Regions from separate parts of the Pseudolysinimonas kribbensis genome, predicted to be linked through region 4. Evidence: predicted binding sites of a transcription regulator. Region 4 holds the regulator's gene; each other region holds the start of a gene.
What was found. Region 4 encodes HrcA, which represses chaperone genes, less so after heat shock. Its sites were predicted from a motif close to TTNGCACTCGNNNNNNNCGAGTGCNAA; they were not measured.
Positions count from the first base shown of each region.

Region 1: the regulator HrcA is predicted to act here: its motif matches at 4,864-4,890, upstream of groES (co-chaperone GroES).
Region 2: the regulator HrcA is predicted to act here: its motif matches at 4,656-4,682, upstream of ABD285_RS07830 (DUF6772 family protein).
Region 3: the regulator HrcA is predicted to act here: its motif matches at 3,999-4,025, upstream of ABD285_RS00525 (Hsp20/alpha crystallin family protein).

Region 1 covers NZ_BAAAQO010000002.1:1,158,649-1,166,087, forward strand. The annotation lists gene tsaE (tRNA (adenosine(37)-N6)-threonylcarbamoyltransferase complex ATPase subunit type 1 TsaE) at 1-289, shown strand, start outside; gene tsaB (tRNA (adenosine(37)-N6)-threonylcarbamoyltransferase complex dimerization subunit type 1 TsaB) at 299-907, shown strand; gene rimI (ribosomal protein S18-alanine N-acetyltransferase) at 904-1,371, shown strand; gene tsaD (tRNA (adenosine(37)-N6)-threonylcarbamoyltransferase complex transferase subunit TsaD) at 1,368-2,429, shown strand; gene ABD285_RS06395 (DUF4190 domain-containing protein) at 2,434-2,943, shown strand; gene ABD285_RS06400 (hypothetical protein) at 3,052-3,411, shown strand; gene ABD285_RS06405 (THUMP-like domain-containing protein) at 3,501-4,676, opposite strand; gene groES (co-chaperone GroES) at 4,964-5,257, shown strand; gene rarD (EamA family transporter RarD) at 5,320-6,219, shown strand; gene ABD285_RS06420 (ABC transporter substrate-binding protein) at 6,271-7,439, shown strand, end outside.
Region 2 covers NZ_BAAAQO010000003.1:253,437-260,875, forward strand. The annotation lists gene ABD285_RS07810 (alcohol dehydrogenase catalytic domain-containing protein) at 75-1,070, shown strand; gene ABD285_RS07815 (NAD(P)-dependent alcohol dehydrogenase) at 1,101-2,117, opposite strand; gene ABD285_RS07820 (LacI family DNA-binding transcriptional regulator) at 2,141-3,196, opposite strand; gene ABD285_RS07825 (DUF6385 domain-containing protein) at 3,212-3,559, opposite strand; gene ABD285_RS07830 (DUF6772 family protein) at 3,556-4,518, opposite strand; gene ABD285_RS07835 (ABC transporter permease) at 4,788-5,711, shown strand; gene ABD285_RS07840 (ABC transporter permease) at 5,708-6,601, shown strand; gene ABD285_RS07845 (ABC transporter ATP-binding protein) at 6,601-7,439, shown strand, end outside.
Region 3 covers NZ_BAAAQO010000001.1:98,489-105,927, forward strand. The annotation lists gene ABD285_RS00500 (FAD-dependent oxidoreductase) at 1-933, shown strand, start outside; gene ABD285_RS00505 (hypothetical protein) at 1,251-1,922, opposite strand; gene ABD285_RS00510 (DUF6114 domain-containing protein) at 1,967-2,584, opposite strand; gene ABD285_RS00515 (DUF6230 family protein) at 2,612-3,208, opposite strand; gene ABD285_RS00520 (TetR/AcrR family transcriptional regulator) at 3,313-3,912, shown strand; gene ABD285_RS00525 (Hsp20/alpha crystallin family protein) at 4,081-4,536, shown strand; gene ABD285_RS00530 (fibronectin type III domain-containing protein) at 4,600-7,439, opposite strand, start outside.
Region 4 covers NZ_BAAAQO010000004.1:551,020-558,458, forward strand. The annotation lists gene ABD285_RS13235 (phosphotransferase) at 1-255, opposite strand, end outside; gene ABD285_RS13240 (16S rRNA (uracil(1498)-N(3))-methyltransferase) at 249-950, opposite strand; gene dnaJ (molecular chaperone DnaJ) at 1,115-2,227, opposite strand; gene hrcA (heat-inducible transcriptional repressor HrcA) at 2,235-3,257, opposite strand; gene ABD285_RS13255 (DUF4870 domain-containing protein) at 3,463-3,873, shown strand; gene hemW (radical SAM family heme chaperone HemW) at 3,933-5,144, opposite strand; gene ABD285_RS13265 (amidohydrolase family protein) at 5,229-6,947, opposite strand; gene ABD285_RS13270 (DUF1990 domain-containing protein) at 7,070-7,439, opposite strand, start outside.

The DNA.
Region 1 (7,439 bases), on a different contig from region 4:
CTTCGTGCTCGCGCGGGAGCACCCCACGGCATCCGGCCCGCCGCTCGTGCACGTCGACGCCTACCGGCTCGGCAGCGCCGCGGAGCTCGACGACCTCGACCTCGACCTCGAGCGCTCGATCGTCGTGGTCGAGTGGCCGAACGACCGGGTGGATGCGGATTCCTGGCTCCGGCTGCGCATCGAGCGCCCCGCGGCGGGCGACCCCGACGCCGAGGCCGAGCCGCGGCGCGTGACGATCGACGCATCCGGAGCGCGGTGGGCCCCGGTGCTGAACGCCCTGGGCTCGTAGGCTCGGATCGTGCTGCTCGCGATCGACACCTCGGCGGGCACGAGCGTCGCCGTCGTCGATCGCGACCGCGGCATCCTGGCGCAGGAGGACGAGGCCGACACCCGCCGCCACGCCGAGGTGATCGGTGTGCTCATCCTGCGCGCGCTCGAGCGCGCGGGCGTCGCACCCCTCGAGCTGAGCGGCGTCGTCGCCGGCATGGGACCGGGGCCGTTCACGGGACTTCGGGTCGGCATCGCGGCCGCGCGCGCCTTCGCCTCCGGCGTCGGCAGGCCGGTCGTGCCGCTCGCCTCGCACGACGCGCTCGCCCTCGATGCCACGGAGCCGATCGCCGTCGTGACCGATGCCCGACGTCGCGAGCTCGCGTGGTCGACGTACGCCGCCGCCGACGAGCTCGGCCTGCCGGTGCGCGTGGCCGGTCCGGCGCTCGCGCCGGTGGGGGAGATCGACGCCGTCGTCGCCGGTTACCGACGGATCGACGCCCCGGCGATCCCGGCGGGAGCACTCGGCATGCTCGGCGAGCGGTTGTATGCGGCGGGGCGGGGCTTCGGCCCCGTCGAGCCGCTGTACCTGCGCGCCCCGGATGTCACGCTCTCCGTCCCGAAGCGGGTGGGGTCGTGACGGTGCTGCGGCGCGCCGAGGCGAGCGACCTCGACGCGATCATGGCGATCGAGCGCGCCAGCTACCCCGACGACGCCTGGTCGACCTCGTCGATGCGCGCCGAGTTGAGCGGTCCGCACGGCTACTACCTCGTCGCGGTCGACGAGAGCGGCGACGGGAGCGGCGCCGGCATCGAGGGATACGGCGGGCTGCTGGCGCCCGAGGGATCACACCAGGGCGACGTCCAGACCCTCACGGTCGCCGAGCCGGCGCGCGGTCGCGGCATCGGCCGCGCGCTCCTGAACGCGCTGCTCGCGGAGGCCGGCCGCCGCGGCGCCGACGAGGTGTTCCTGGAGGTGCGCGCCGGCAACGGGATCGCGCAGGGCCTCTACGCCTCGCTCGGATTCGAGCGCATCGCGGTGCGTCCGCATTACTACCAGCCCGACGGCGAGGACGCCTGGGTGATGAGGAGGACCGCGTCGTGACCCGCGAGCCGCTGATCCTCGGGATCGAGACCAGCTGCGACGAGACCGGTGTCGGCATCGTGCGCGGCACGACGCTGCTCGCGAACGCGATCGCCTCCTCGATGGACGAGCAGGCCCGCTACGGCGGCATCGTGCCCGAGATCGCGGCACGCGCCCACCTCGAGGCGCTCACCCCGACCCTGGATGCCGCGCTCGCCGAGGCGGGTGTCGCGCTCTCCGACGTCGACGCCGTCGCGGTGACGAGTGGACCCGGGCTCGCGGGCGCCCTCATGGTGGGCGTCGGCGCCGCGAAGGCGCTCGCGATCGCGCTCGGCCGGCCGCTCTACGCGGTCAACCACCTGGTCGGGCACGTCGGGGTCGACCTGCTGCGGCCCGCGGATGCCGGCGGCGGCCCGCTCGAGCTGCCCACCGTCGCGCTCCTGGTCTCCGGCGGCCACACGTCGCTGCTGCTCGTGCGCGACCTGCTCGACGACGTCGAGCTGCTCGGCGAGACGGTCGACGACGCCGCGGGGGAGGCCTTCGACAAGGTCGCCCGGCTGCTCGGGCTGCCCTATCCCGGCGGGCCGCAGATCGACCGCGCGGCCGCGGGCGGCGATCCGGCGGCGATCGCGTTCCCGCGCGGCCTGACGGCCGCCAAGGATCAGGCCGCCCACCGGTTCGACTTCTCGTTCTCGGGGCTCAAGACGGCGGTCGCGCGCTACGTCGAGCAGTGCCAGGCGCGCGGTGAGCCGGTGCCCGTCGCCGATGTCGCGGCATCGTTCCGGGAGGCCGTGGTCGACGTGCTCACCGCGAAGGCGCTCGCCGCCTGCCGCGAGCTCGGGGTGCCACGACTGCTGCTGGGCGGCGGCGTGATCGCGAACGCGCGGCTGCGGGAGGTCGCGACCGAACGCGCCGCGGCATCCGGTGTCGCGCTCCGGATCCCGCCGCTCGCGCTGTGCACCGACAACGGCGCGATGATCGCCGCGGTCGGCGCGCAGCTGGTCATGGCCGGGCGGGCACCGTCCGGATGGGATGTGGGCGCCGACTCGACCCTGCCCGCGACCGTGGTGCAGGCTTAGCCCCATGAGCGATTCGACGCCGCCCGTCCCGCCCACGCCCCCGGTGCCGCCGGGAGACCCGGCCGCGATGCCCGTGCCGCCGGCGCCCGGTCAGCCGCCCTACGGTCAGCAGGCGCCGGGTCAGCAGGTGCCGGGCCAGCCGATGCCGGGTCAACCCGTCTACGGCCAGCCGGTGGCCGGCCAGCCGGTGTACGGGCAGCCGGTCTACGGCCAGCCGTACCCTCCCGCCTACGTCGCCGGTCCCCGTACCAACACGCTCGCGCTGGTGTCGATGATCCTGTCGCTCGTCGGCCTGGTGAGCGGGATCACCGCCGTCGGCGGCATCATCTGCGGGCACATCGCGCTCTCGCAGATCAAGCGGACCGCCGAGGCCGGGCGCGGGATGGCGCTCGCCGGCGTCATCGTGGGCTACGTCGTCGTCGGCCTCTGGGTGCTGTTCATCGTCGCGTACATCGTCATCCTGGCCGTCGTGTTCGGCATCGCCGCCTCGACAGGATCCTTCTCCGGCAGCTGAGAACTGATCGAATCCACATTGGGTCCGCACGGCGGTTCGCATTGACGCCCTCCCAGGGCGCTGCCAGGATTACCCCGTATTAGGCACGCCTCAAGACAAGGAGCTCCCATGAGCGACGCCACTCCTCCTCCGCCGACGCCCGAGCAGCCGGCAACGCCGGCCGCCCCTGCAGCGCCGGCCTACGCCCCGGGCACCCCGGTGAAGCAGGGCCTGAGCCTCACGGGATTCATCCTCGGCATCGCCGCGGTCGTCTTCTCGTGGGTCTTCATCTTCGGCCTGCTCGTCGCCATCGCCGGCCTGATCATCTCGCTGATCGCCCGTGGCCGCGAGCCGCAGGCCCCGAACTGGATGAAGCTCATCGGCCTCATCCTGAGCATCGTGGGCCTCGTGATCGCCGCCCTCGTGCTGATCTTCACGATCATCGGCCTCGTGGCGCTGGCCTCGGTGGGCAACCTCAACTCGTACTGAGTCGAGCAGTACGAAGGGGTCGGACGCGAGTCCGGCCCCTTCGTCGTTCCCGGGGGGCTTCAGTCCGCGGGTCGGCTTCAGACCCGGCTTCAGACGCGGTCGGCCAGGATCGCCACCCGCGCCCCGGCGATCCGCGTCAGCACCAGCACGGCGCTGTTCTCTCCCCGCAGCGCGAGCCGCTTGCGGAACTCCGCCGGGTCGACGTCGACGCCGCGCTTCTTGATCTCGAGCGTGCCGATCCCGCGGGCCGCGAGCTCCTTCTTGAGAGTCCTCACATCGAGCGCGAAACGCTCGCGCACGCGGAACACCGCCCCGAACGGCGTGGTCGGCTCTGCGTCCGTAGTGATCCACGCGATCGTCGGGTCGAGCATCCGCCCCTCGACACCGCGCGCGAGGTCGCCGATGAGGCGGGCCCGGATGACGGCGCCGTCGGGCTCCACCAGGTATTCGCCGAGCCCGCCGGCCTCCGCGTCGTCGGCATCCCGCGGCCCCGTGAGCTCGGCCGCACCGTGCGCGCCCAGCACGAGGGCCGCGCGACCGATGCCCTCGCGCTGCAGGCCGCCGGCCCATACGACGGCCTCCACGACATCCCGGTCGGCGGAAATCCACTGCCACTCCGCGCCGGCCGGCAGCAGGTCGCGGTCGATGCCGGGGCCGAGCTTGACGCCGACGGGCAGCCGATCGGCGAGGCCGAACGACCAGTCCAGGGGCGGCGACCACGCGGCCGGGTCGCGCCGCCGCACGCCCTCGGACCGGCGGGCGGGGTCGAGCCAGACCGCGCCGACGGCGGCGAGGTCGGCCTCCTCGGCGGCGCCCGCCTCGACCCGGGCCGAGGGGAAGGGGGCGAGGTTGTACGCGGCGACGGCGGCGGTGACCTCGTCGCGCTCGACCGCGACGACGCCGAGGTCGAGGCCGGCGAGGGCGATCGCGTCGCCGCCGATGCCGCAGCCGAGGTCCGCGACGACGTCGATGCCGGCATCCCGGAACCGCCCCGCGTGCACGGCGGCCACCCGCAGCCGCGTCGCCTGCTCGAGCCCATCGGGCGTGAACAGCATGCGGTCGGCGAACTCGCCGAACTTCGCGCGGGCGCGTGAGCGCAGCCGGGCCTGCTCCAGCACGGCCGCGACGAGAGCCGGCGGATGCCCGTCGGCGCGCAGCCGCGACACGAGGCGCACGACGTCGGCGGTGCGGTCGATCGGCCCCACCTCGTCGAGCAGCCGCAGCCCCTCGGGCGTGAGCAGCGCGCGCAGTTCGGCGGCGTCCATCCCCCCATCCTGTCGAAAGTCGAGGATCGGGCGGCGCGTCCGGGCCGCGATCGCCGAGACGCGCCGCCGGGGTCCTGAACCTTTGACGGGGGGAGAGGGGAGGGGGGAGGGGGGAGGCGCGACCCGGTCCTGAACCCGTGACCTGGGCCGAGGCGACGCGGGGTCCTGCGCCCTCGACCGGGGGTGGCTGGCAGTCGCATTGAACGAGTGCTAACGAGGCGCTACAGTTGATCTGGCACTCCCGACCGGAGTGTGCCAACCCTAGAACTTTCAGAAAGAGGTCACACGTGTCGGTCTCCATCAAGCCGCTCGAGGATCGCATCGTCATCAAGCAGGTCGAAGCCGAGCAGGTCACCGCGTCGGGTCTCGTGATCCCCGACACCGCGAAGGAGAAGCCCCAGGAGGGCGAGGTCGTGGCGGTCGGCCCCGGTCGCATCGATGACAACGGCAACCGCGTGCCGCTCGACGTCAAGGTCGGTGACAAGGTCCTGTACTCGAAGTACGGCGGCACCGAGGTCAAGTTCGGCGGCGACGACCTGCTCGTCCTGTCGGCTCGCGACGTGCTCGCGATCGTCGGCTGACGAACCGCAGCTCATCCGAAGGCCCCGCCGCACCGGCGGGGCCTTCGGCGTCTGGTCGGGGGATCGCGCTCGCCGTCGGGGCGAACGTGCTGTGGGGCCTGTTCCCGCTCTACTTCCTCCTGCTCGTCCCGGCGACGGCCTACGAGGTCGTCTCGTTCCGCGTGCTGCTCTCGCTGGTGTTCTGCGCGCTGCTGATCACCGTGCTGCGCGGCTGGCCGCGCATCGCCGGGATCGTGCGCACGCCGCGCGTGCTGCTCGCCCTCGCCCTCAGCGGCGTGCTGATCCTCGCGAACTGGGAGATCTACGTCATCGCGATCGACGCCCAACAGGTCGTCGACGCCGCGCTCGGATACTTCATCACCCCGATCGTGACGGTGCTGCTCGGGGTGTTCGTGCTGCGCGAACGCCTGCGTCCGCTGCAGTGGACCGCCGTGGGCGTCTCGGTCGTGGCGATCGTGGTCGTCGCGGTGGGCGGCGCCACCGTCCCGTGGGTCGCCCTCGGTCTCGCCGCATCGTTCGGGTTGTACGGGCTCGTGAAGAAGCGCGTGGGACCGGGGGTCGATGCGCTGAGCGGCCTCACGCTCGAGACGGCGTGGGTGACCCCGCTCGCGCTCGTGCAGCTGGCGATCGTCGCGGGAGGGACGGGTCTGGCGATCGGACGGCACGGGGCGGGGCAGACGGTGGCGCTGCTCCTCGCCGGGGTGGTCACCGCCATCCCGCTGCTCATGTTCGCCGGCTCGGCGCGCCGCCTGCCGCTCGTGATCATCGGGCTCGCGCAGTACATCATCCCCACGCTGCAGTTCGTCATCGGGGTGGCGCTGCTGCACGAGACGATGCCGGCGGGGCGGTGGATCGGATTCGGGATGGTGTGGCTGGCCCTCGTGCTGCTGACCGTCGATCTCGTCGCGGCATCCCGGCGACGCGGCACGGTGCCGCTGCCGGCGTCCCCGGAGATCCGCTGACGTCGCGATAGGGTCGCCGCAGCCCGTAAGACCCTTCCCGAGAGGATGGCGATGCCGCGCGTCCCCCGCGTACGCGGCGCTGCCGCACTCGGCCTGCTCGCCCTCGCCGGCCTGCTCGCCGGGTGCACCAGTGCGCCGACGCCCACCCCCACGACCACGCCGACGCCCACCGTGCGCCCGGCCGGCGACGGCACGCTCACGATCGGGACGCTCCTCCCGACGACGGGGGGCGGCACCTACATCACTCCGCCCATGGCGGCCGCCGTGAAGGTGGCGGTCACCGACATCAACGCCGCGGGCGGCGTCAACGGCAAGCCCGTCGTGCTGGTGTCGCGAGACTCCGGGGATGCATCCACACGCACGGCCGAGGCCTCGTTCGCCGACCTCGTGAAGAACCACGCCGACGTGGTCGTCGGTCCCGTCTCGTCGGCGCTGGCGCAGCGACTGCTCGACCCGGCGCAGAAGGCCGGCGTGCCGCTCATCTCGCCGGCGGCCGGATACCCGCAGCTCGCGGATCAGCCCGACTTCTTCCGCACGGTGCCGGCATTCGGGCACGAGGGCACCGTGCTCGGGTCGCTGCTCCCGGGCAAGGGCGCCAAGGAGGTCGTGCTCGTCGCGACCCAGGAGGCGCTCGGCGCCTCGATCGCCGCGCCCCTGAAGGCGGCGCTCGCGGCGCACGGCGGCACGCTCGCGGCATCCATCACGGTGCCGCTCTCGGGCGCGAATGCGGCGGCGATCGCCGGCCAGGCGAAGGCGGCGGCCCCGGATGCGGTGGTGCTGGCCACGCCCGACAACGGCAACCTGAGCCGCTCGCTCATCACGGCGCTCTCCTCGGCGGGGCTCGGCGGCACGAAGCTGTGGCTCACGGGCCAGAACATGGCCGACTACTCGCAGGCGCTGCAGGGCGGCATGCTCGCCGGCGTGCGGGGCATCTTGGAGGGCGCCGCAGCGGACGCCGCGTTCCAGGCCAAGCTGAAGGGCGCGACCTCGGGGCTCGGCTCGTTCGCGTACGCTCCCGAGACCTACGACGCGGTCGTGCTCGCCGCGCTCGCCGCCGACCTCGCCCACGACGACGCCGGACCGGCGGTCGCCTCGCACCTCGTGGCGGCATCGACCGGCGGCATCAAGTGCGGCAGCTACGCCGAGTGCGTCGACGTGCTGCGCACGGAGCCCGACATCGACTACGACGGCCTGAGCGGCACCCTCGACCTCGACCGGTC
Region 2 (7,439 bases), on a different contig from region 4:
GTGAAAAATTACAAGAAACGTTGACCTTGAAGCCGTGGCTTCCTACGCTGCAGGGGACGAACCCGAGGGAGCGCATGCCGAACACCGCCGCAGTCCTGACGTCCGCCGGCGTGGTCGAGCTCCGGAACCGCCCCGTCCCGCTGCCCGGCGAGGGCGAGGCGATCGTCCGGATCCGCAGCGTCGGCGTGAGCGAGCTCGACGTGGCCCGCTTCGAAGGGACGTGGGACCGGAGTCCCGGCTGGGGCGCGGTCCTCGGTCATGAGGCGACCGGCGAGGTCGTCGGGGTCGGTGCGGGCGTGACGATGGTGGGCCTCGGAGACCGGGTCGCGATCGAGCCCGGCGCTCCGTGCCGCCGGTGCGCCGCGTGCCGACGCGGATGCCCCCGCCTGTGCGCGCAGCTCGCCTTCTTCATCCCGCCGCTGGACGACGGCTTCCTGGTGCGGTACGCGGCGATCGACGAATGGCAGCTGCACCGGCTGCCCGATCTGATCTCCTTCGACGACGGGGTCCTCATCGAGCCGCTCGCCGTGGCCCTCCGCGCCGTCGAGCGCGCGGCTCTGCGTGCCGGCGATCGCGTGCTCGTCACCGGTGCCGGGCCGATGGGTCTTCTCGCCGCGGAGGCGGCTCGCGCGCTCGGTGCCGACACGGTGCGCCTTGCGGACGGATCCGCGACCCGGCTCGACATCGCCTCCTCGCGCGGTTTCGAGGTGGAGGACGGCGGAGCGGGATCGGAGGTCGACGTCCTCCTCGAGTGCTCCGGGAGCGTCGCCACGCTCCTCCGGTCCATCGAGCGTCTGGCCGACGGCGGCCGGGCCGTGACCGTCTGCGTGAGCGCGTCGGACGACACCGTGACGGTGCCCCGGGACGATGCGCGCGAGATCAGCGTCGCGCGCGCGAACCGCTACCAGTTCACCTGGCTTCTCGCCGTCGAGCTCGCATCGACGGCACGGATCGAGCTCGACGGGATCGTGTCGCACGGATTCGGCATGGCTCGCGCGGCGGAGGCGTTCCGGCTGGCCGCCGGGACGCCCGACGCGATGAAGGTCGTCATCCATCCCGGCGACGACTGACCCGACGACCGCCGGGGCCGTCGAGACGGATCAGGCCGGCCCGACCCGCTGCGGATCGATGATCGCCTTCATCGAGTCGGGCACGTGCTTGGCGAGCGTCAGCGCCTCCGCCGTGTCGTCGAGCCCGAAGCGGTGCGTCACGATCGAGGCGACGTCGACCCGGCCGCCGGCGACGAGGGAGATCGCCGTCGGCCACGTGTGCGCGTAACGGTTCACCAGGCCGATCGTCAACTCGTTCACGTTCAATTTCGACAGGGGCAGCTCGACGGACTGTTTCGGCATGCCGACCATCGCGGCGCGGCCGTTCGTGCCCAGCCTGCCGAGCCCGTCGGCGAGGGCGGTGGGGGCGCCCGAGCACTCCAGCAGGACGTCGAAATCGGCCCGGGTGCCCTCGCCGGCGCGCTCCGCCGCGAAACCGAGCTCGCGGGCCAGGCCAAGGCGGAATTCCGACACGTCGACGACCGTCACCGAGGCGGCGCCGAAGGCGCGCGCGACCTGGGCCGCGAGCACGCCGACCGGGCCGGCGCCACTGACCAGCACGTGATCGCCGGGCGCCAGACCCGCGCGATGGCACGCCCAGATGCCGACCGAGAGCGGCTCGCACAGAGCGGCCTCCTCGTAGGTCATCGAGTCGGGGATCGCGAAGAGCTGGCGCTCGTCGAGGGCGATGCGCTGCACGAGCGCGCCGTCGTACGGCGGCGTGGCGAGGAACTTCAGGCGGGGGCAGAGGTGGTAGCGGCCGGCCATGCACTCCCGGCAATTCCGGCACGGCTCGCCCGGCTCGATGGCGACCCGGTCGCCGGCCTTCACCCGGGTCACCTCCGCACCCACCGCCACGATCTCGCCCGCGACCTCGTGGCCGAGGATGATCGGCCCGTCGACCACGTAATCCCCGATGTACCCGACCGTGTAATACGCGGTGTCGGAGCCGCACACGCCGACGGCCTGGATCTGCACGACGGCCTGGCGCGGCCCCGGCGCGGGCTCGCCGACATCCCGGATCTCGATGCGCCCGATCTCGGGCATCACGGCGGCCTTGTTGGACACGGTCGACTCCTCGTCGGGCGGATTCAGCGGTTCGTGGACGCCCGGAGCACGAGCTCCGGCTGGATGAACTCGGTCACCGGCTCGTCGCCGGCCACGCTGTTGTCGAGCAGGGCGAACAGGCGTGCCGTCGCCCGTCGGGCGACCTCGATGGAGGGCAGCCGCAGCGTCGACAGCGGCGGATCGAGGAACCGGGCGAAGGCGTAGTCGCCCCAGCCCATGACGAGGACGTCCTCGGGGATCCGGATGCCGCGCTCGCGCAGCGCGCTGTACAGCCCGAGCGCCAGGTAGTCGTTGCCGACGACGAAGGCGTCGGGCATCCGGCCGCCGTCCAGCAGGTCGCGCACGACGCGGTAGCCGTCCTCGGCCCGCCAGTGCATGGCGGAGCGCGCGTTGCGGCGGGAGGGGATCAGCTCGTTGCGGCGCGAATCGAACGGGATGCCGTGCTCCTCGAGCGCCTGGCGGAAGCCGTTGATCCGGTGCTCGACGGTCGAGATCTGCAGATCCTCCTCGATCAGCAGCGGATCCCGGGCTCCGCGCTCGAGGACGGCGTTGGTCGTCATCCGGCCGCCGGCCTCGTTGTCGTTGGAGAAGAAATCCACCCCGAGCTCCGGGATCTCCCGGGTGGTCAGGACGAGGGGGATCCCGGCGCGCGTGAGCGCGGTCCACGGGTTCGCCCGCCCCTGCACGGGCACGCCGATGACCCCGTCGACGCCGGCGCGCAGCGCGGTCTCGATGGCGAGCCGTTCGCGCTCGGGGTCCTCGTCGGACAGCAGGAGCAGCAGGTTGTATCCGGCGGTGAACGCCTGGTCCTCGATCTCGCTGACGAGGTCGTTGAAGTAGGGATTGGCGATGTCGGTGACGACGACGCCGATCGTCTTCGGCGAGCCGAGCACGAGCGAGCGGGCGTGCACGTTGGGCACGTAGCCGATCCGCTCGGCCTCGGCCTTGATGCGGGCACGCGTGGCGGCGCTGACGCCGGGCATGTCGTTGAGGGCGCGGGAGACCGTGTTGGCGGAGAGGCCGACGGCCTCTGCGACGTCCTGGAGCGTGCGACGACGCTGCCCCCTGCTCCTCGCCACCATCGCCGCCTCCGCCTACTCCTTGAGCTCCAGGTAGATCCGCAGCAGCGGGGATTCCTGACCGGCCTTCTGCTCGACGCGCAGACGAAGCCAATGCCCGAACCGCTCGACGGGGATGGACAGGAGGCCGACCGCCTCGGATTGTACTGCCGAGACGGACTCGTGATCGATCCAGTTGATGCCGTCCGGTGAGATCTGGACGCGCATCTCGACCGTGCTGCCGGGGGCGGGGCGGAGGAACTGGACGTACCAGCGGGCCTCCCCGGCCCAGGCCGTCTCGAAGGGCTCGGTCTCGAGCACCTGCTCGAGCTCGGCACCGCGTTCGATGACGGCGCTCTGCGATTGACGCATGGTCGTGCTCACCAATCTGCCGAGATGACGACGGAGTCGAGGAAGAGGAAGTTGCGGTGCGGTCCGAGGGTGCGCACCGAGAAGTAGAAGTTCAGGAGGTTCTCCAGCGACTCGTACTTCTCGGCGTAGGGCGGCACCGGCACGTCGCGCAGGTCGTACACGTCGCTGTTGAACTGCAGCTCGACGTTCGAGCGGGTGCGGGTGTCGACCACGAAGCGCACGTAGTGCCAGTTGATCTTGGTCGGGACCTCGTTGTAGCAGGCCTCCTGCCGCACGTCGCTGAGGTACCGCCAGTCGTCCGGGTCCGGCGCGGTGAAGTCGGTGTAGGTGTCGTAGTCGTGCTTGCCCTCGAAGCGCTCGTGAGGAGTCGGCTCGGCGACGACCGGGTACATCCACTTCTGGACGATGTGGCCGTCCCAGTCGGTGTTCTGGAAGCGCATCACGTTGTGATAGCGCACCCCCTCGCTGCAGAGGTCGGTCGCGACGGTGAAGGCGCCGAACTGCGCTTCGGAGGGATGCGAGTTCGCATCCCACGTGATGTCGCCGTAGCTGTTGGCCTCCTCGCCGCCGCCGAGGTTCGCCTCCACCTTCCAGGCGACGTAGGCCTCGATCTGCAGCAGGCCGCGCCCACTCATCGTCAGCCGCCGGATCGCCGTCGAGGTGTGGCCCGGACGCCGGCGGGTGGCGAGCTTCATCGAGTACGTGCCGGTCATGCCGCCGTGCGTGCCGACGTCGAAGAAGTTCGCGTTCGACAGCTGCGGTGGGCGGAAGTCCCGGAAGTGGCGGTCGAGCGACTCGAGGGATCCGCGTCCGTCGTAGTTGCCGCCGAGCTCGACCCAGCCGTGGACTCCGTCGTTGAAGTCGTCGAAGGTCAGGATCCGGGACAACGGGTTGTATTTCGAGAGGCGCAGATCGGTGCTGCGCATCCCCTCGCGGACGCCGGCTGCGACGCTCGCGGTGTCGATGGACACGAGATGACTCCTTGGATCGTCGGGGCCGGCGCTCCATCGCGCGGCCCGTGCTGTCGCAAAGTTAGCGTTCTCGTTCACTCCTGTCAAAGACTGCCGGTCGGCGCGCCGCCAGGACGAGCAAGACGCGTGTTGCCCTGTAAACACAGGGATAGCGCGAGCGCTTGACATTTCTCGGAGGATCGGCGAGGGTGCATGAGCGATAATGTTTTCGAGGTCGACCCGGGCCTCCACCGCAACAGGATCGAAGCGGATCCGGACGGGAGATGTGCGTGCTCGGCTACGTGTTGCGGCGCCTGCTGCTCGCCGTCTTCGTCCTCTGGGGCGTCGCCACGGTGGTCTTCATCGTCGTGCGCATGGTCCCCGCGGATCCCGCCCTGCTCATCGCCGGAGAGACCGCCACCCCGCAGCAGCTGGCCGCGCTGCGTCACGACATGGGGCTGGATCAGCCGCTGATCCTGCAGTACCTGCAGTACCTCGGCAAGGCCGTGGTGGGCGACTTCGGGAACTCCTATCTGCAGAGCGTCCCCGCGATGTTCCTCATCGGGCAGGTCCTGCCGAACACCGCGCTGCTCGCCGTGCTCGCCTGCGCGCTCGCGCTCGTGGTGAGCTTCCCGCTGGGGCTCATCGCGGCGCTGCGGGTCAACGGCCTCGCCGATCGGGCGGTCACGACCTCGTCGCTCGTGGTGCAGGCCCTTCCGGGGTTCTGGGTCGGCGTCGTCCTGCTGCTGATCTTCTCCCGGACGCTGAAGTGGCTGCCGAGCGCCGGACTCACCAACGCCCAGAGCCTCATCCTGCCCGCGATCGTGCTCGCGCTGCCGTTCATCGCGATCCTGACCCGGCTGACGCGCAGCGGTCTGCTCGAGGTCGTCGGCGAGGGCTACATCCAGACGGCGCGGGCGAAGGGCCTGGCCGAGCGCACGGTGATCTTCCCGCACGCGATCCGCAACGCCACCATCCCGATCGTCACGGTCGTCGGCCTCGAATTCGGCACCCTGCTGGGCGGTGCCGTCATCACCGAGACCGTCTTCTCGTTCCCGGGGGTCGGACGGCTGCTGGTCACGTCCATCCAGACCCGCGACTACAACGTCGCCCAGGCCTGCGTCATCATCATCGCCGTCGCCTTCGTCCTCATCAACCTGCTCGTCGACCTGCTCTACGCCTACCTCGATCCGAGAATGAGGCTCGTCTCGTGACCACGTTGCCCCCCACCATCGCCGTGCAGACGGTGCAAGCCGGCCGGCGTCGCTCGCGCGGCGCGGTCGTGGCGCGGATCGTGATCCCGCTGCTCGTCATCGCGATCATGGCGATCGGGGCCGTTCTCGTGCCGATCCTGTACCACTACGACCCGCTGCACACCGACCTCCTCGTGCGCCTGAAGCCGCCGGGGACGGTCGTCTCCAACGGGTCGGTCGCGATCCTCGGCACCGACCAGGTCGGCTCCGACCTGTTCGCCGAGATGATGGACGGCACGCGGATCTCGCTGCTGGTCGGGGCGGCCACGCTGCTCATCGCAGGCGTCGTCGGGGTGCTGCTCGGTCTGCTGGCCGGGTACTTCGGGGGCTGGTTCGACACGGTCCTCATGCGCATCGCGGATGTCCAGCTCGCGTTCCCGTCGATCCTCCTGGCGATCCTGATCGCCTCCGTTCTCGGCCAGGGGGTCCTGAACGTGATCATCGTGCTGTCCATCGCGAACTGGGTGGTCTTCGCCCGCGTCACGCGCAGTCAGGTGATGAGCCTCAAAGGGCGCGAGTACGTGGAGGCGGCGCGCACCCTCGGCGCCGGTCACGCCCACCTGATCTTCCGCACCCTGCTGCCGGGCTGCGTGGCGCCGATCCTCGTGATCGCGACCGTCGAGTTCGGGCAGGTGATCCTCGCGGAGGCGGCCCTGTCGTTCCTCGGGGTCGGCGTGCCGCTCGGCACCCCGAGCCTCGGCAGCACGATCTCCAACGGCACCCAGTACCTCACGACCGCCTGGTGGATCTCCACCCTCCCCGGCGTCGCCCTGCTGATCCTGGTGCTCGCCACCGGCATCCTCGGCGACGCCCTCCGCGACCGCTTCGACCCGAGGCTGAGGAGCGCCTGATGACGATGACGCGCACCGCGGCGGTCGAGCCCGGCTCGGGCACCGAGCCGTTGCTGAGCGTGCAGAACCTGCAGGTGGAGTTCTCCACGTCGGCCGGGGTCGTGCGGGCGCTGGACGGCGTGAGCTTCGACGTGCACGCGGGGGAGACGCTCGCCGTGCTGGGGGAGTCCGGTTCGGGCAAGTCGGTCACGGCCCAGGCGATCATGGCCCTGCTGCCCAAGCCCGCCGGCTCGATCGCGGGCGGCCGGATCATCTACCGGGGCCGCGACCTGGCGCACGAGCCGGTCAAGCAGGTGCGCGAGCTCTGCGCGACCGAGATCGCGATGATCTTCCAGGACCCGCTGAGCTCGCTGAACCCCGTCTTCTCGATCGGCTACCAGGTCGCCGAGCCCTTCCGGCGCCGACAGGGCATGGGCAAGAAGGAGGCCTGGGCGCGGGCGCTCGACCTGCTCAAGCACGTCGGCATCCCGAACGCCGAGAAGCGGATCCGCGACTACCCGCATCAGTTCTCCGGCGGACAGCGCCAGCGGATCATGATCGCGATGGCGATCGCCCTCGGCCCGAGGCTGCTGATCGCCGACGAGCCGACGACGGCCCTCGACGTCACCGTCCAGAAGCAGATCATGAATCTGCTCGCCGACCTGCAGGCCGAGACCGGGATGGCGATGATCCTCATCAGCCACGACCTCGGTGTCGTCGCCGACGTCGCGGAGCGGACGGCGATCATGTACGCCGGCCGGATCGTGGAGACCGGGACGATCCGCGAGGTCTACGACCACCCGGCGCATCCCTACACCCGCGGCCTGCTGGACTCGATTCCGAGCACCAGCGACATCGG
Region 3 (7,439 bases), on a different contig from region 4:
CTCGACGTGCTGAGCCTGTCGTTGCTGTCGCTGCCGACGGTGTTCTTCACCGGGTTCATGCTGAGCGAGCCGCTCACCCTGCCGCCGCGACGCTGGCAGCAGCTGGCCGAGGCGGCGCTCGTCGGCCTCATCTCGAGCGTGGGGTTCGCGCTCGGCCCGCTCTACAGCTCGCCGCAGCTCGCGCTGCTGATCGGCAACCTGCTCGCCTTCCTCGTCGGGCAGCGGCGCGGCATCCGGCTGCAGTTCGAGGGCCGGCGCCAGCTCACGCCGACCAGCTGGGACTTCGCCTTCCGGCCGGCCGCGCCCGTGCGCTTCCGCCCTGGTCAGTACATGGAGCTCACACTCCCGCACAGCGGCACCGACGCCCGCGGGTGGCGGCGGGTCTTCAGCATCGCCACCGCGCCCGCGACCGGCGGCGTGCGGTTCGGGGTGCGGCTGCCCGACAAGCCGTCGAGCTTCAAGACCGCGCTCATGGCGCTCGAACCGGGCACCCCGGTCACGGCGACCTCGGTCAGCGGCGACTTCACGCTGCCGGCCGACCCGGCGCAGAAGCTCCTGCTCGTCGCGGGCGGCATCGGCGTCACGCCGTTCGTCGGACAGCTGCAGCAAGCCGCCGGCGAGCCGCAGCCGCGGGATGTCGTGCTGGTCTACGCCGTCTCGTCGGCGACCGAGCTCGCGTACGCTGCCGAGCTCGAGGCCGCCGGCGTGCGCGTCGTCGTGGTCTGCCCCGATCGCCCGCTCGTGCTGCCGGAGCACTGGTCGTGGGTGCAGGGCGATGCGCTCAGCGCGGGCATCGTCCACGACAACGTGCCGGATGCCCGCGACCGCATCGCCTACGTCTCCGGTGCGCCGGCGGCGGTCTCCGCCCTCAAGCGCGCGCTGCGCGGCACGGGCGTGCGCCGGGTGCGCACCGACACCTTCATCGGCTACTGAGCGCGGCGTCGTCGCGACGTCCCCTCCCATCGCCCCGCGGCGTCCCGCGTCGCCCCGTCGCCACGCCTCGTCGCGGCCTCCGGTGCGACGTCCCTGCCCATGCGGGCTGGCGCCCCCGGCGTCGCCCGCGTCGCCCCGCCCGCCCCGCGTCGCCCCGCCCGCCCCGCCCGTCAAAGGTTCAGGATGACGCCGGCGCGGCGCGAGGTCCCGGGCCACGGCGCGCGACCGCATCCTGAACTTTCGACGAAGCGGGAGGCGACGAAGCCGGAGGCGACGAAGCGGGAGGTCGCGCCGCGGGTCAGCGGTGCGCGGCCGGATCAGTGGCCCTGGGTCACCACGAGGTGCGACGGCGTCATCGTCATCCGGTCGGAGATCACCCCGACGAGTCCGAGGTGCACGCCGAGCAGGGTCTGCGGCAGCTCGTCGCCCGGCAGCGGGGTGTCCGCGCCGAGCGTGAGGCCGAGTCCGCCCGGCAGCGTCGCGGTCGCCGAGTCGATGTAGGCCGAGACGTGTCCGCTCAGCACCATCTGCCGCGAGGTCGTCACGCCGCTGTCGCCGCCCGCGGTCTTGCGCACGTCGAGCACGAAGTCGTTGATCGTCACGCTCGACGCCTGCAGCCGGATGACGGTGGTACGCGACCCGTCCTTGAGCGGCACGGTCACGAGCGATACGACCGGGATGCTGCCGAACGAGATCGACGATCCCCCGAGCTGCGCCGCCGGCAGCGTGAACGTCATGCTGTCGTCGGGCGAGGCGACCAGCGGGACCGGCGGCAGACCGCCGGCATTGTCCTGCGGGTCGCTCGACGAACCGCCGCCGAGCAGCCCGCCGAGTCCCCCGCCGCCCGATCCCGTGCCGGTTCCGGTACCCCCACCGCTGGTGGGCGACGGCGACGGGCTCGGCGACGACGGCGTGCAGATGATGCCGAGCAGGCACCCCTCCGCCGCCCCCGGCGCGCGCGCCGCCCCGATCGAGGCGATCGAGGCCACGACGAGCAGCAGAGCCGCTGCCCGGTTGAATCGGCGCCGGCCGGTCAGGACCGGCCCGGCACGAAAGGGCGGGGTTCCCCCGGGGTCCTCTTGGACGAGGAGGCGCCGGCGCCACCGCGCCGCGCCGCGGCGCGGGCCTTGAGCGTGGCGTAGTCGACGGCCTCCGCATGTACGACGCCGGCGTGCCCGGCGCGATGCGCGGGTTCGGGATCGGGCGCAGCGGGGGGCTGCGTCGCGACGTTCTCCGCCGCCGCCACGCCCTCGGCGGAGTCCGCCGCGGACGAGACCCGGGCCCGCCACGCGACGACGATGACGCCGCCGACGGCTCCCAGCAGCATCCCGAGCAGGAATCCGCCGAGGTTGACCCCGACGAGCGAGTAGACAGCGAGCACGAGCGCGAAGATGCCGTAGAAGAGATGCTGCGCGGGCGTCACGATCGCCAGAACACCGAGCAGTACCAGGAGCGCCGGGATCACCGTCGCCTGGAACCCCTCGAAGCCCATCGAGATGTGGATGTTGCCGAGGTCGAGCTGGCCGGAGAAGAACATCTCGACGCCGGCGAGGGCGAGCAGGATGCCGCCGACGAGCGGGCGCTCCCGTCGCCAGACGCGGAATCCGGTCACGGTGTCGCCTCCGGCGCGGGTCATGCGGATCGCGGTCATGTCATCGTCCTCCCGATCGGCCGATGCCTAGAAGCACTCCTTGCCGTCGGTGGTCACCTGCATGTGCATCCCGTTCAGCGTGAACACGGCGGCCGTGGTCGACCACGAGATCTGCTGGAGGTCGGTGATATGCAGAGCGCTCGAGTCCTGGGCGAAGTCGCCGACGGCGCCCTTGGCCTTGGTCTGCACGGTCGAGGCGTCGACCCCGATGCGCACGTCGTCGAAGCTCGTGTTGCCCTTGAGGTCGGTCATGCCGATCTGCAGGTCGGTCGCCTCGGCGGGCGTTCCGCCGCCGCCGGCCGTGATGATCGCGCCGACCTTGCCGAGCGGGGTGTCGGCCACGACCGACTGGCACAGGTTCGTGAGCTTGGCCTGGCCGATGTTGGCGATCGCGACGGCGTGCTGCTTGCCCGCGGTGTCGGTCGCGACGCCCGCGTACTGCGAGAAGCTCGTGCCGTCGAGCTGCGACGCGGCGATCTTGAACTGGCTGCCGGAGATGGTCATCGACACCGGCACCGCGCCCTGCGCGACGCCGCCGATGACGAGGGTGGACACGATCGCGACGGGCACCGCGGCGAGCAGGATGCGGCCGGCGTACGAGCCCGTGACCTTCTTGAGCTTCATCGATCCTCTTCGATCTCAGCCCAGCCAGTTGTTCGGTTGTGACGTCCGGTTCCGAGCGTACCGGCTATTGACACCCTGTCAATAGGTGGGACAGTGGAGAGGTCATGGTGGAGGAACGACGCACCCGGCTGACCCCCGACGAGCGGCGGGCGCAGCTCGTCGCGCTCGGGGTCGCCGCCCTCGCGCACTCCCCGCTCGAGGACGTCACGATGGAGCTCCTCTCGGAGCAGGCCGGCGTCTCGCGGGCCCTGCTCTTCCACTACTTCGGCTCCAAGCAGGGCATGCACCACGCGATCGTGCTCACCGCGCGCGACAGCATGCTGCGCGCCACCGAGCCGCGGCCGGAGCTGGCGCCGCTGGATCGTCTGCGCGACACGTTGGATCGGGTGGTCGGGTTCGTGCGGGAGCACCCCGCGACCTTCTACTCGCTCGTGCGCGGCGCGGCGAGCGGCTCCCCCGAGGTGCGCGAGCTCGTCGAGGAGGCGCGCAACGCCCAGGCCGAGCGCGCCGTCTCGGTCTTCCTCGAGCTCGGCGAACCCGACAGCCGGCGGCTGCGGATCGCGCTGAGAGCCTGGGTCGCGATGGCCGAGCAGGAGATGGTGGATGCCGCCCTCGCCACCGACCTCCCCGCCGCGGAGATCGTGGGCCTGCTCATCGCGGCGGCCGAGGCGACCGCGGGGGCCGCGTCGCCGATCCGGCACTGACCGCGTCCTGATCGGGCGCTGATCGGGCCCTGATCGGGCCCTGATCGGGCATTCTGCGCTGTTCGCCGTAGGCGCACGGCGCGATCTTGGCACTCCCCCGTGCCGAGTGCTAACTTGTTTCAAAGTTGAGTCATACCGACTCATATCGTTGAGTCTCAGGAGGATTCGATGGCCATGTACTTCGACCCGTTCCAGGCGATCGACCGCGTCGCCGGCCAGCTGCTCGACCAGCGCCACGGCCCGCGGCTGATGCCGATGGACCTCTACCGCGACGGCGACCACTACGTGCTGAACGCCGACCTGCCGGGCGTCGACCCGGGCAGCGTCGACATCGACGTGGACGGTCAGCTGCTCACGATCCGCGCCGAGCGCACCCCCCGCAGCCAGGAGGGCGTGAAGTGGCTCGCCCGCGAGCGCAGCGGCGGCTCGTTCCTGCGGCAGTTCACGCTCGGCCAGGGCGTGGAGACGTCGAACATCTCGGCGTCCTACGAGAACGGCGTGCTGAGCGTCGTCATCCCCATCGCCGAGAAGGCCAAGCCGCGCAAGATCGAGGTCCAGACCTCGACCGCGCAGCTCGCCGACGGCGCGCCGGCCCCCGCGGTGGAGGAGACCCCCGCCGCCTGACCCGGCAGCGAGATCGCGCGAATGCCCCGTTGCAGCACGGCTGCACGGGGCATTCGCGTCACCTCAGCGGGTGCCGGTCGCGACTCGCGCTTCGCGGTCGTGGCGGCGACGGCGCGCGATCACGAACCACGTGATGAGCGCCAGCAGGGCGATCAGCCCGACGAGCAGGAGCCACCACCAGCTGCCTCCCGCGGCGGGAGCGGGCGGCGCGTCGTGCGCGACCGGCAGCACCCGGATGCCGACCTGCATGGTCACGTCGTGACCCTCGGCGTCGACTCCCGACACGATCAGCGTGTGCGCACCGGGCGCCATGCTGTACGGCAGGCGCACGAGCTGGGCGAGCGACCCGTCGTGATCGGTTCGCGTCGCGACGAGCTGCTGCAGGTGCGACATGCCCCACGTCACGACCTCGGAGTCGGGTGCCAGTCCGGACACGTCGATCTGCGTGCTGCCGCCGCGCACGATCTCGATCACGCCATCCGGCCCCGTCGGTGTCCGGTGGCCGTCCTGCCAACCCGAGACCGTCATGCGCAGGCCGTTGCCCGTCGTCAGCACCGTGCGGCCGGCGTGCGTGGAGATCCGCGAGGGGACCGGGTCGCCGCCGGACTGGACCGTGCCGGTGCCCGGGGTCGAGTGGTTCACGCCGCGCAGGCTCGCGGGGATGCCCGCTCCCCCGACCTGGCTGCTCTCGGTGGGCTCGTCGGCGGAGCTCACACGGGGTTCGGCCGGCGTCGGCACGGCTGCCGTCGTCGTCGGGGCGGCGGGGACGACGGGCGCGATGGCGCTGCCGGTCCGGGCGGCCGAGGCGTCGCGGTAACCGCCCCGCACGGCCGTGACCGTGACGGTCGCGCTCGCGCCGGCCGCCAGACCGGAGACCGTCACGCGGTCCCCGGAGCGCGTGACCGAACCGGCGGTCGTGGCGACCCGGTAGCCGCCCAGCGCCGAGTAGTCCGTGATCACGACGACGAATCCACCGTGCGCCGAGATCGCGGCGCCGAGCACCGGGGCGACGCCGAGGGCGATCGCGGTGCCGGCGACGTCCGAGGTCGCGTCGAGTGAGCCCGGCACCGTCGCCGTCAGGTGCACCGTGGTGCCGATACCCGCGCCGAGGCCCGTGACGGTCACCGTCGATCCGCTGAGCGTGGCGGTCCCCGCGTCGGCGGTCGCCGTGTAGCTCGCGGCCGGATCGGCCGTGAACGTGAAGGTGAAGCCGTCGAGAGTGCGGGTGACGGCCCCGATGCCGGGCGCCGTGCCGTTCGGGAACGAGGTGCCGCTCGCCGTCGAGGCCGCGACGGTGTGCCCTGCGGAGGTCGCCGACACGGTCGTCACCGACGTGACCGCCGCGCCGAGGCCGCTGACCGTGACGGTGTCGCCGGAGCGGACCACCGTTCCGCCGTCGGCCTGCACGAAGGAGTAGGTGAGGCCGGGGTCGTAGTCCTCGATCACGAAGCGGTATCCGCCCGCCAGCGGCGTAGCGGCCGAGAGTCCCGGCGCCGTCGTCGGCAGCAGCACGGTCGCACCGGTGGATGCCGTGGCGATCGACGCGCCGGGATCGGTCGCCGTGATGTCCAGGGTCACGGTCACGCCCGCGCCGACGCCCGAGACGACGCCGTGGCCCGTGCCGTCGATCACGACGACCCCCGTCGGCGACAGTCGCGTCTCGTAGACGAGCGCGGCGTCGTAGTTCGCGATCGTGAACGTGAAGCCGTCGGCCGTCGCCGTGACGTCGGCGAAGGCGGGCGCGACGCCCGCGGCGAGCGCGGTGCCCGTCACGGTGGAGACGCCGTCGGTGTAGCCGGCGTGCCGCACGGTCACGGTGACCGTGGCTGCGGCATCCGGTGCGAGTCCGGTGACCGTGATCACGCCCGCGTCGACGGAGGCGGACCCCGTGGTGCTCGCGACGGTGTAGACGCCGTCGGGGTCGAGACCGTCGACGGCCACGGTGAATCCGTCGGCCGTCCGGGACGGGGCGGCGAACAGCGGCGGGATGCCGCTGAGCAGCGCCGCGGCGCGCACGGTCGTGCTCGTCGTGACGTGACCCGGCTCGACCGAGGTGACGGTGACGTCCGCCGTCTCGCCCGGGGTGAGGCCCGTGACCGTCACGACGCCGCCGTCGAGCACGGCCGTGCCGGCGGAGCTCGTGACGGAGTAGACCGCCGACGAGTCGGGCAGGTCGACGTCGAAGACGAAGCCGTCCACGGTCGAGGTCGGGTCGGAGACGGAGGGCGCGGAGCCGGCGAGCAGGGCGGCACCGTGCTCGAGGGCCGACGCGATGCTCACGCCGGGGTCGGTCGCGGTCACGGTGACGTCGGATGCGGCGCCATCGGTGAGTCCGGTGACCGTCACGGTGGAGCCGGTGCGGGTGACCGCCGCGCCGTTCGTCGCGCTGACGGCGTAGTCGAGCGCGGCGTCGTAGTCGGAGATCTCGAAGCGGAACCCGGTGCCGGTGGAGACCAGCCCCGTGAGCACGGGCGCCGTGCCGACGGTCATCGCCACGCCGTCCTCCGCTGCGGTCGCATCGGTGGAACCGGTCCGCGAGACGACCACCGTGACGCGCGACCCGCCGCCCAGCGCGAGGCCGGACACCGTGACCACCGCGCCGTCGCGCGACACCGTCGCGCCGTGGGTCGCGCTGAACGCGTACGACGACGCGGCGTCGTAGTTCGCGATCGTGAACGCGAATCCGTCCGGCGCGGCCGTGAGGCCCGAGAAGGCCGGAGCGACGCCGTTCGCGAGCGCGGAGCCCGCGACGCTCGCCGACACGGTCGTGTACCCGGTGCGCGCGGCGACCAGCGTCACGGTCGAGGAGGCGGATGCCGCAAGGCCGGTGACCGTGATCGTCGGGCCGGAGCGGGTGACCGTGCCGGCGCTCGCCGAGACGGTGTAGGTCACGGCGGGGTCGT
Region 4 (7,439 bases):
GTCGACGCGCAGTTGCAGCACCTCCGGCACGGGATGGTACGGCGACGCCCAGTCCAGCCGGGCGCGCTCCGCCGTCAGGTCGGGACCGCCGGGCGGGCTCCACTTCAGGTACCGGGCTCCGGCGCGATAGGTGAGCCCGCCGAGCTCGTTGAGCCAGACGGCCTCGAGCTCGTCATCGCCGGCCGCCGCGCGCACCAGGGCGGGGACCGTCGTGCCGCTCGGCGGCATCCCGGAGAGGGCGGGCGAGTTCACCACCGGCCCAGGCGCGCGTTCAGAACGGCGAGCGCGGCGGGCCCGGCCGTCGAGGTGCGCAGCACCTCCGCACCGAGCCGCACGGGCATGCCGAGCGCGAGTTCTCTCGCGGTGAGGCCCCCTTCCGGACCGACCACGAGCGTCACGTCGCCCTGCGCCGGCAGCTCGACCGCGGTCAACGCCCGGTCGGCGGCCGGCTCGAGCACGAGCACGAGCCCCGGCAGCGGCGACCCGAGCGGCAGCACCTCGGGAACCCGCGACCGGATCGACTGCTTCGTCGCCTCGCGCACGATCGCCGCCCAGCGCTCCCGTCCCTTCGCCGCCTTCGGACCGTCCCAGCGCGACACCGACCGGTCGGCCTGCCAGGGGATCACGCCGCTCACGCCGAGCTCGGTCGCCGCCTGGATGGCGAGCTCGTCGCGGTCGCCCTTCGCGAGAGCCTGGGCGAGCCAGAGCCGCGGCTCGGGCTCCGGGTCGTGCTGCACGTCGTCGACCTCGATGCTGAGCTCACCGGAGGCGACGTCGACGACGGGACCCCGCACCACGAACCCGGCGCCGTCGGCGATGGCGAGCCGCTCCCCCGGGCGCACGCGCGCGACGGCGATCGCGTGCCGCGCCTCGTCACCCCGCAGGCGCACGCGGGCGCCGACCTCGGCATCCGCCGGCTCCAGGTCGGGATCCAGGTACAGGGAGGCCACGTCTCCACCCTCCCACTCGCGGGCGACGCTCGAGTCATCCCTTCCGAAATGCAGGAGGGAAGGCACCCGGATGCCGTGTCCGCGGGCGGTCAGCCGCTTGCAGGGCGCGCCGCTCCTGCATTTCGGAATGGGAACCGGATCGCGGCGGCGTCGGGCGTGCGGCGTCAGATGTTGAGGAAGCGGTCGCGCAGCTTCGCGAACAGGCCCTGCTGGAAGGTCGAGAACTCGGGAGGCACCGGGCGCCGCGACGCCGCGAACTGCTTCATGAGCTCCTGCTCCTTGCTGTTCAGCCGCACGGGAGTGACGACCTGGATGCCGACCTTCAGATCGCCCCGCCCGCCGCCGCGCAGCCGGGTGATGCCACGATCCTTGACCGTGACGATGTCGGCGCTCTGGGTGCCCGGCTTCACCTCGACCGAGACCTCGCCGTCGAGCCCCTGCAGCGTCGCGGTGGTGCCGAGCACGGCATCCGTCATCTGCACCTCGAGCGTCGCGAGCAGGTCGTCGCCGCTGCGGCTGAACGTGTCGTGATGCTTGACCTTCACCTCGAGATAGAGGTCGCCGTTCGGGCCGCCGGCGGGGCCGGCCTCGCCCTCGCCGGGCAGGTGCAGCCGCAGCCCCGTGTCGACGCCGGAGGGCACGTCGACGTGCACGGTGCGCTTGGCCCGCACGCGACCCTGGCCGGCGCACGTCGGGCACGGGTTCGGGATCACGGTGCCGTAGCCGCGGCACGTGCCGCACGGCGACGACGTCATGACGTTGCCGAGAAGCGAGCGCACGGTGCGCTGGATCGACCCCGTGCCGCCGCAGATGTCGCAGGTCACCGGCTGGGTGCCGGGCGCGCAGCACGAACCGGAGCAGGTCGGGCAGACCACGGCCGTGTCGACCTCGAACTCGCGCGCGACGCCGAACACGACGTCGGCGAGCTCGACCTCGATGCGCAGCAGGGCGTCCTGACCCCGCTCGCGGCGCGATCGCGGCCCGCTCGAGCGCTGCTGCGCCGCGCCGAAGAACGTCTCGAAGATGTCGCCGAACCCGAAGCCTCCGCTGGCGCCGCCGCTGAACGGGTTGCCGGACCCGCCGAGGTCGTAGCGCTCGCGCTGCTCCGGATCGCTCAGCACGTCGTACGCGTGCGTCACGCCCTTGAAGCGCTCGGACGCCTCCTCGCTCGGATTGACGTCGGGATGCAGCTCCCGTGCAAGCCGGCGGTACGCCTTCTTGATCTCCTCGGGGCTCGCATCGCGAGAGACGCCGAGGGTCTCGTAGTGGTCAGCCACGCGTTATCTAGTCCTCACCGAGCAGCCGGCTGAGATACCGCGCGACCGCGCGGACGGCTGCCATGTTGTTCGAATAGTCCATGCGGGTCGGGCCGAGCACCCCGAGGTGCGCGACGCTGCCGCCGGATGCCGTATACCCGCTCGCGACCACGCTCGCCTCGCCGAGGCCGTACCCGGCCATCTCCCGGCCGATGCGCGTCTGCACCGCGTCGTCCTCGAGCTCCATCTCCGAGAACAGGTGCAGCAACGTGACCTGCTGCTCGATCGCCTCGAGCACGGGGAAGATGCTGCCGGTGAAGTCGCCCTCGGTGCGGGCGAGGTTCGCGGCCCCCGCCATCACCAGGCGGTCCTGCCGGTTGGCGGCGACCTGCTCGCCGAGGCTGCCGACCACGGCGTTGACGACGTCGGCGCGCTCGGGCGGGAAGGCATCCGGGAGCGCGTGCAGCCGACCCGCGGCCTCGGCGAGCGCGAGCCCGCCCAGCTGCTCGTTGAGGCGCTCGCGCAGCGCGGCGACGCCCTCCGCGTCGAGCGGCTGCGGCACCTCGACGAGGCGCTGATCGACCCGACCGGTGTCGGTGATCAGCACGGTCATGAGGCGGGTGGGCGCGAGTCCGACCACCTCGATGTGCCGCACCCGGGCGCTGCCGAACGATGGGTACTGCGCGAGCGCGACCTGGTTCGTGAGCTGCGAGAGGGTGCGCACGGTGCGCGCGAGCACGTCGTCGAGGTCGACCGCGTCGCCGAGGAACGTCTCGATCGCCGTGCGCTGCGCGTTCGTCAGCGGGCGCAGCTCGGTCAGCTCGTCGACGAAGACGCGGTAGCCCTTGTCGGTCGGCACCCGCCCGGACGAGGTGTGCGGGGCCGCGATGAGCTCCTCCTCCTCGAGCAGCGCCATGTCGTTGCGGATGGTCGCCGACGAGACCCCGAAGGCGTGCCGCTCGACGATCGACTTCGACCCGACCGGTTCACGGGAGGCGACGTAGTCCTGCACGATGACCCGGAGCACTGCGAGTCCGCGTTCCGAGACCATGGCCACCGCCCTCCATCGCTTAGCACTCGACGATACCGACTGCCAATCGTAGCCGCAGGCGCGTGACGAAATCGTTGCCTCGCCGTTCCCGGTGCCGCTATCTTGTGGTCGTGCTTGTGCCGCTCCCCACGGGACGCGACGAGCGCGAGCCCGTGCACTTTCCCCGCTGTCGAAGTCGACAGCACCCAACGAAAGGCAACTACCCATGACCGAGCCTGCCGCCCCTGCACCTCAGCCGCAGCCGGCTGCTCCGTTCTCGGAGGCCGAGGACAAGCAGTACGCCACGCTGGCGACGTTCCTCAACATCATCCTTCTCATCCCGGCGCTGATCTTCTACTTCGCGTTCAAGGACCGCGGTCCGCGCATCGCCGAGCAGAGCAAGGAGAACCTGAACTGGACGATCAACATCTCGGTGATCGTCGTCGCGGCCTGGATCCTCTCGATCTTCTTCGCCTTCATCCCGTTCGTCGGCTGGATCATCAGCCTCCTGCTCGGCCTCATCGCCTGGGCGGCGCTCATCGTCAACCTGATCTTCTCGATCATCGGCGGCGTGCAGCTCAGCGGCGGCCAGAAGACCAGCTACCGCTACCCCTTCGCGATCCGCGTCATCAAGTAGCGCGCGACGCTCGAGGCGCCGGGTCCTTCGGGGCCCGGCGCTTCTGCGCGCGGGGGGGGTCAGGTGAGGCGGCGCACTACGGCATCCGCGAGCAGCCGGCCCCGGCGGGTGAGCGCGACCCGACCGTCGATCGCCGTGCGACCGTCGACGAGTCCCTCCGCGATGAGCGCCGCGACCGCGGAGCGCCCGTTCTGCTCGAGCGCCTCGATCGGCAGCCCGTCGGCGATGCGCGTGCCCAGCAGGATGCGCTCGAGTCGCCGGGCGTCGTCGTCCAGCGTCTCGCGGCCCGCCGCCGGTGACGCTCCGCCCGCGATCCGCTCCGCGTACGCCGCCGGATGCTTGACATTCCACCAGCGCACCCCGCCGACGTGGCTGTGCGCGCCCGGGCCGACGCCCCACCAGTCCTGCCCCGTCCAGTAGGCGAGGTTGTGCCGGGAGCGATGCGCGGGGTCGGTCGCCCAGTTGCTCACCTCGTACCAGGCGAGGCCGGCATCCGTCAGCCGCTCGTCGGCGAGGTCGTACATGTCGGCCTGGAGGTCGTCATCGGGCTGGGCGATGCGCCCGCGCGCGATGTCGCGGTGCAGGCGCGTGCCGGGCTCGACGATGAGCGCGTACGCGCTCAGGTGATCCGGACGCTGCGCGAGCGCGAGGTCGATCGACGCGGCCCAGTCCTCGAGCGACTCCCCCGGCGTGCCGTAGATGAGGTCGAGGCTGACCTGCAGCCCGGCCTCGCGCGCCCACTGCACGACGAGGGGGATGCGCTCGGGGTCGTGCGTGCGGTCGAGGGTGGCGAGCACGTGCGGCACCGCCGACTGCATGCCGAAGCTCACGCGGGTGAAGCCCGCCTCGGCGAGCTGCGCGAGCGCGGCGGCGTCGACCGAGTCGGGGTTCGCCTCGGTCGTGACCTCCGCACCGGGGGCGAGCCCGAAGCGATCCCGGATGCCGGCCAGCATCCGGCCGAGGGCCTCGGCCGGCAGCAGGGTCGGCGTGCCCCCGCCGAAGAACACCGTCGCCGCGGGACGCGCCATCGCACCGAGCACCCGCTGTGCGAGGTCCAGCTCGGCGATCGCCTGACCGGGGTAGTCGCTCTGCCTGACCCCCCGGATCTCCTGCGCCGTGTACGTGTTGAAGTCGCAGTACCCGCAACGCACCCGGCAGAACGGCACGTGCACGTAGACGCCCAGATCGCGCTCGCGCCAGCCCGCGGCCGCCGATGCGGGCAGCATCCCATCGGCCGGGGCGGGATCCGCGATGGGCAGCGCTGACGGCATGACCCGATCCTCGCAGTTCCCGTCGGGCGCGGCTGAGCGGGTCCGGCCGGCGGCGGGCATCGCGCCGCCGACCGGACCGGCGCCCTAGTGGCCGTACCGGTGGAGCCCGTCCTCCCAGCCGCCGCGCGGTGCGGGCAGCACGCCCGCATCGTGCACGATGTCGCCGCCCACGATGGTGAGCACCGACTTCGTGCCGGTGATCTGCGACTCGGGCACCGAGAAGAAGTCGCGGTCGAGCACGGCGAGATCCGCGTGGTTGCCGACCTTGATCCCGTCGCCCAGGTCATCCTCCTGCAGGAACCACGAGGACGTCGAGGTGGCGAGACGGATGGCGTCGACGCGGCTGATCGCCTGCCCCTCGTTGATGAGGTCTCCGCGGAGGTTCTTGCCCGTGACCATCGTGTACAGGTTCAGCCAGGGGTTGATGACGGTGATGTCACCGCCGTCGGAGTGGTAGGCCGTCGGGATCCCGCTCGACAGGATCGTCCGGTAGGGCGGACCCTGCAGGGCGCCGCTGCGCACCGCACCCCAGCCGACCTTGAGACCGCCGCCGAGGCCCTTGAGCTTCTGCACGTACTCGGCGGTGATGAACGGCACATGCGCGACGACCCACCGCAGGTCCGTGATCGGGAACTCCTGGTTGACCTGGTTCCAGCCGTCGATGATGGCCTTGAAGTCGGCGGTCGTCAGCGAGTGGTTCTCATTGCGCCAGCGCGCCTTCGCGACCGCCCGCGTGCCCTCGAGCCAGACCGGCGTTCCCATGCCGGTGAGGCCGCCGGCCGTCCACTCGCCGATCGCACCGGTGCGGAGCATGTCGTTGCCGAAGAACGGGAACGAGTCCTTCAGCCGCTGCGTCAGTTGCGGCACCGAGGCATCCATGTCCTCCTCGGCGAAGTCCACGCGCAGGCGCACCGGCAGCTTCTGGGCCCGGTTCAGCGCGAGGAACGGCTTGTGCATCGTGTACTTGTTCTCGTTGAAGATGGCGCCGCTCGGCTCGTCGGTGTGGAAGGCGCCGGAGTCGAAGTGCGTCGTGATGCCGAGCCCCGCGTAGTACTGCAGGGCGCCGAGGGTGGTGCGCTCGCGGCTGTCGTCGGTGAGGAAGTCCTGCCGCAGCGCGAGGAGCGCCTGCCCGGCGGCGCCGGTGCCGAAGGCGCTGCCGCTCAGCGTTCCGGTCGCTCCGACCGCGATGCCCTTGCTCTCGAAGTAGTCCTTGCCGAGCTGGTTCGTGACGACGCCGCCCTGTGCGGCCTCGAGGAACACCGGGCGGTTGACGGCGCTGAGCTCGGTCAGGTTCGGCAGCCGTCCCTCGCGGAACTGCATCGCCGAGATGGGCCCCACCGTCGTGATGAACTGGCCGGCCGGCACGTGAGCGGCGCGCGCCTGCAGTCGCGCCACGGCATCCGGGATCGTGAAGACGTCCTCGAGCAGCTCGTGATACCCGGGCCGGTTGCCCACCAGCACGATGTGGTTGTGCGAGTCGACGATGCCCGGGATGACGGTGCGGCCGCCGAGATCGATGCGGGTTGCCTGGCCGCCGGCCTTCTGGGCGTCCTTGCCGAGCGCGACGAAACGTCCGTCCCGGATGCGCACCTCGCCGACGACGGTGTCGTGCTCGTCGCCGAGGTGGATCCTGCCGTTGACCAGCAGGAGGTCGCCGCCGCCGTCGGTCGGCTTGTCCGCTGATGCGGCCATCGCCGGCGACGCGGCCCCGAGGGTCGCGGCCGCCGCCGCCGCGCCGCCGCCGATGATGAGCCCCCGACGGGAGATCCCTTCGACACCGCGTCCATGTGTGCTTTTCGCCATGGTGCTGCTCCTTCTGTCGACATTGACAACGAGGGGGCGACCTTCATGACCAGCGAGACCGTTAACCCCTGCTGCACGAACTTAGCGACAGTGAACGGCGTACCACAACCGATTGCGGGAGCTCAGCCGCCGATCGGTCCCGTCAGCGAGCGCTCGTAACGAGCCGTGTAGAAGGCCTGCAGCAGGCGGGCGACCGGGTACGCGATCCACATGAGGGCGTTCGACGGACGTGAGAACGCCCGGATCACGAGCCACACCGACCCGTCGGGCTGGCGCTCGACCACGAACGCCTCCTCCCCGCGCTCCGGATGCCCGGGCAGCGTGCCGTAGGCGAATCCGCGCCGGGTCGGCTCATCGATCACGTACACCACGCGTGCCGGGATCGGGAACGGCCACAACGCCATCCGGAGCTTGGCTGTGTCGCCGGGCTGCAGCAGGGGCGTGCCGTCCGCGGAATACACCGTCTCGGAGGCTCCCCCGACGACCGCCGGT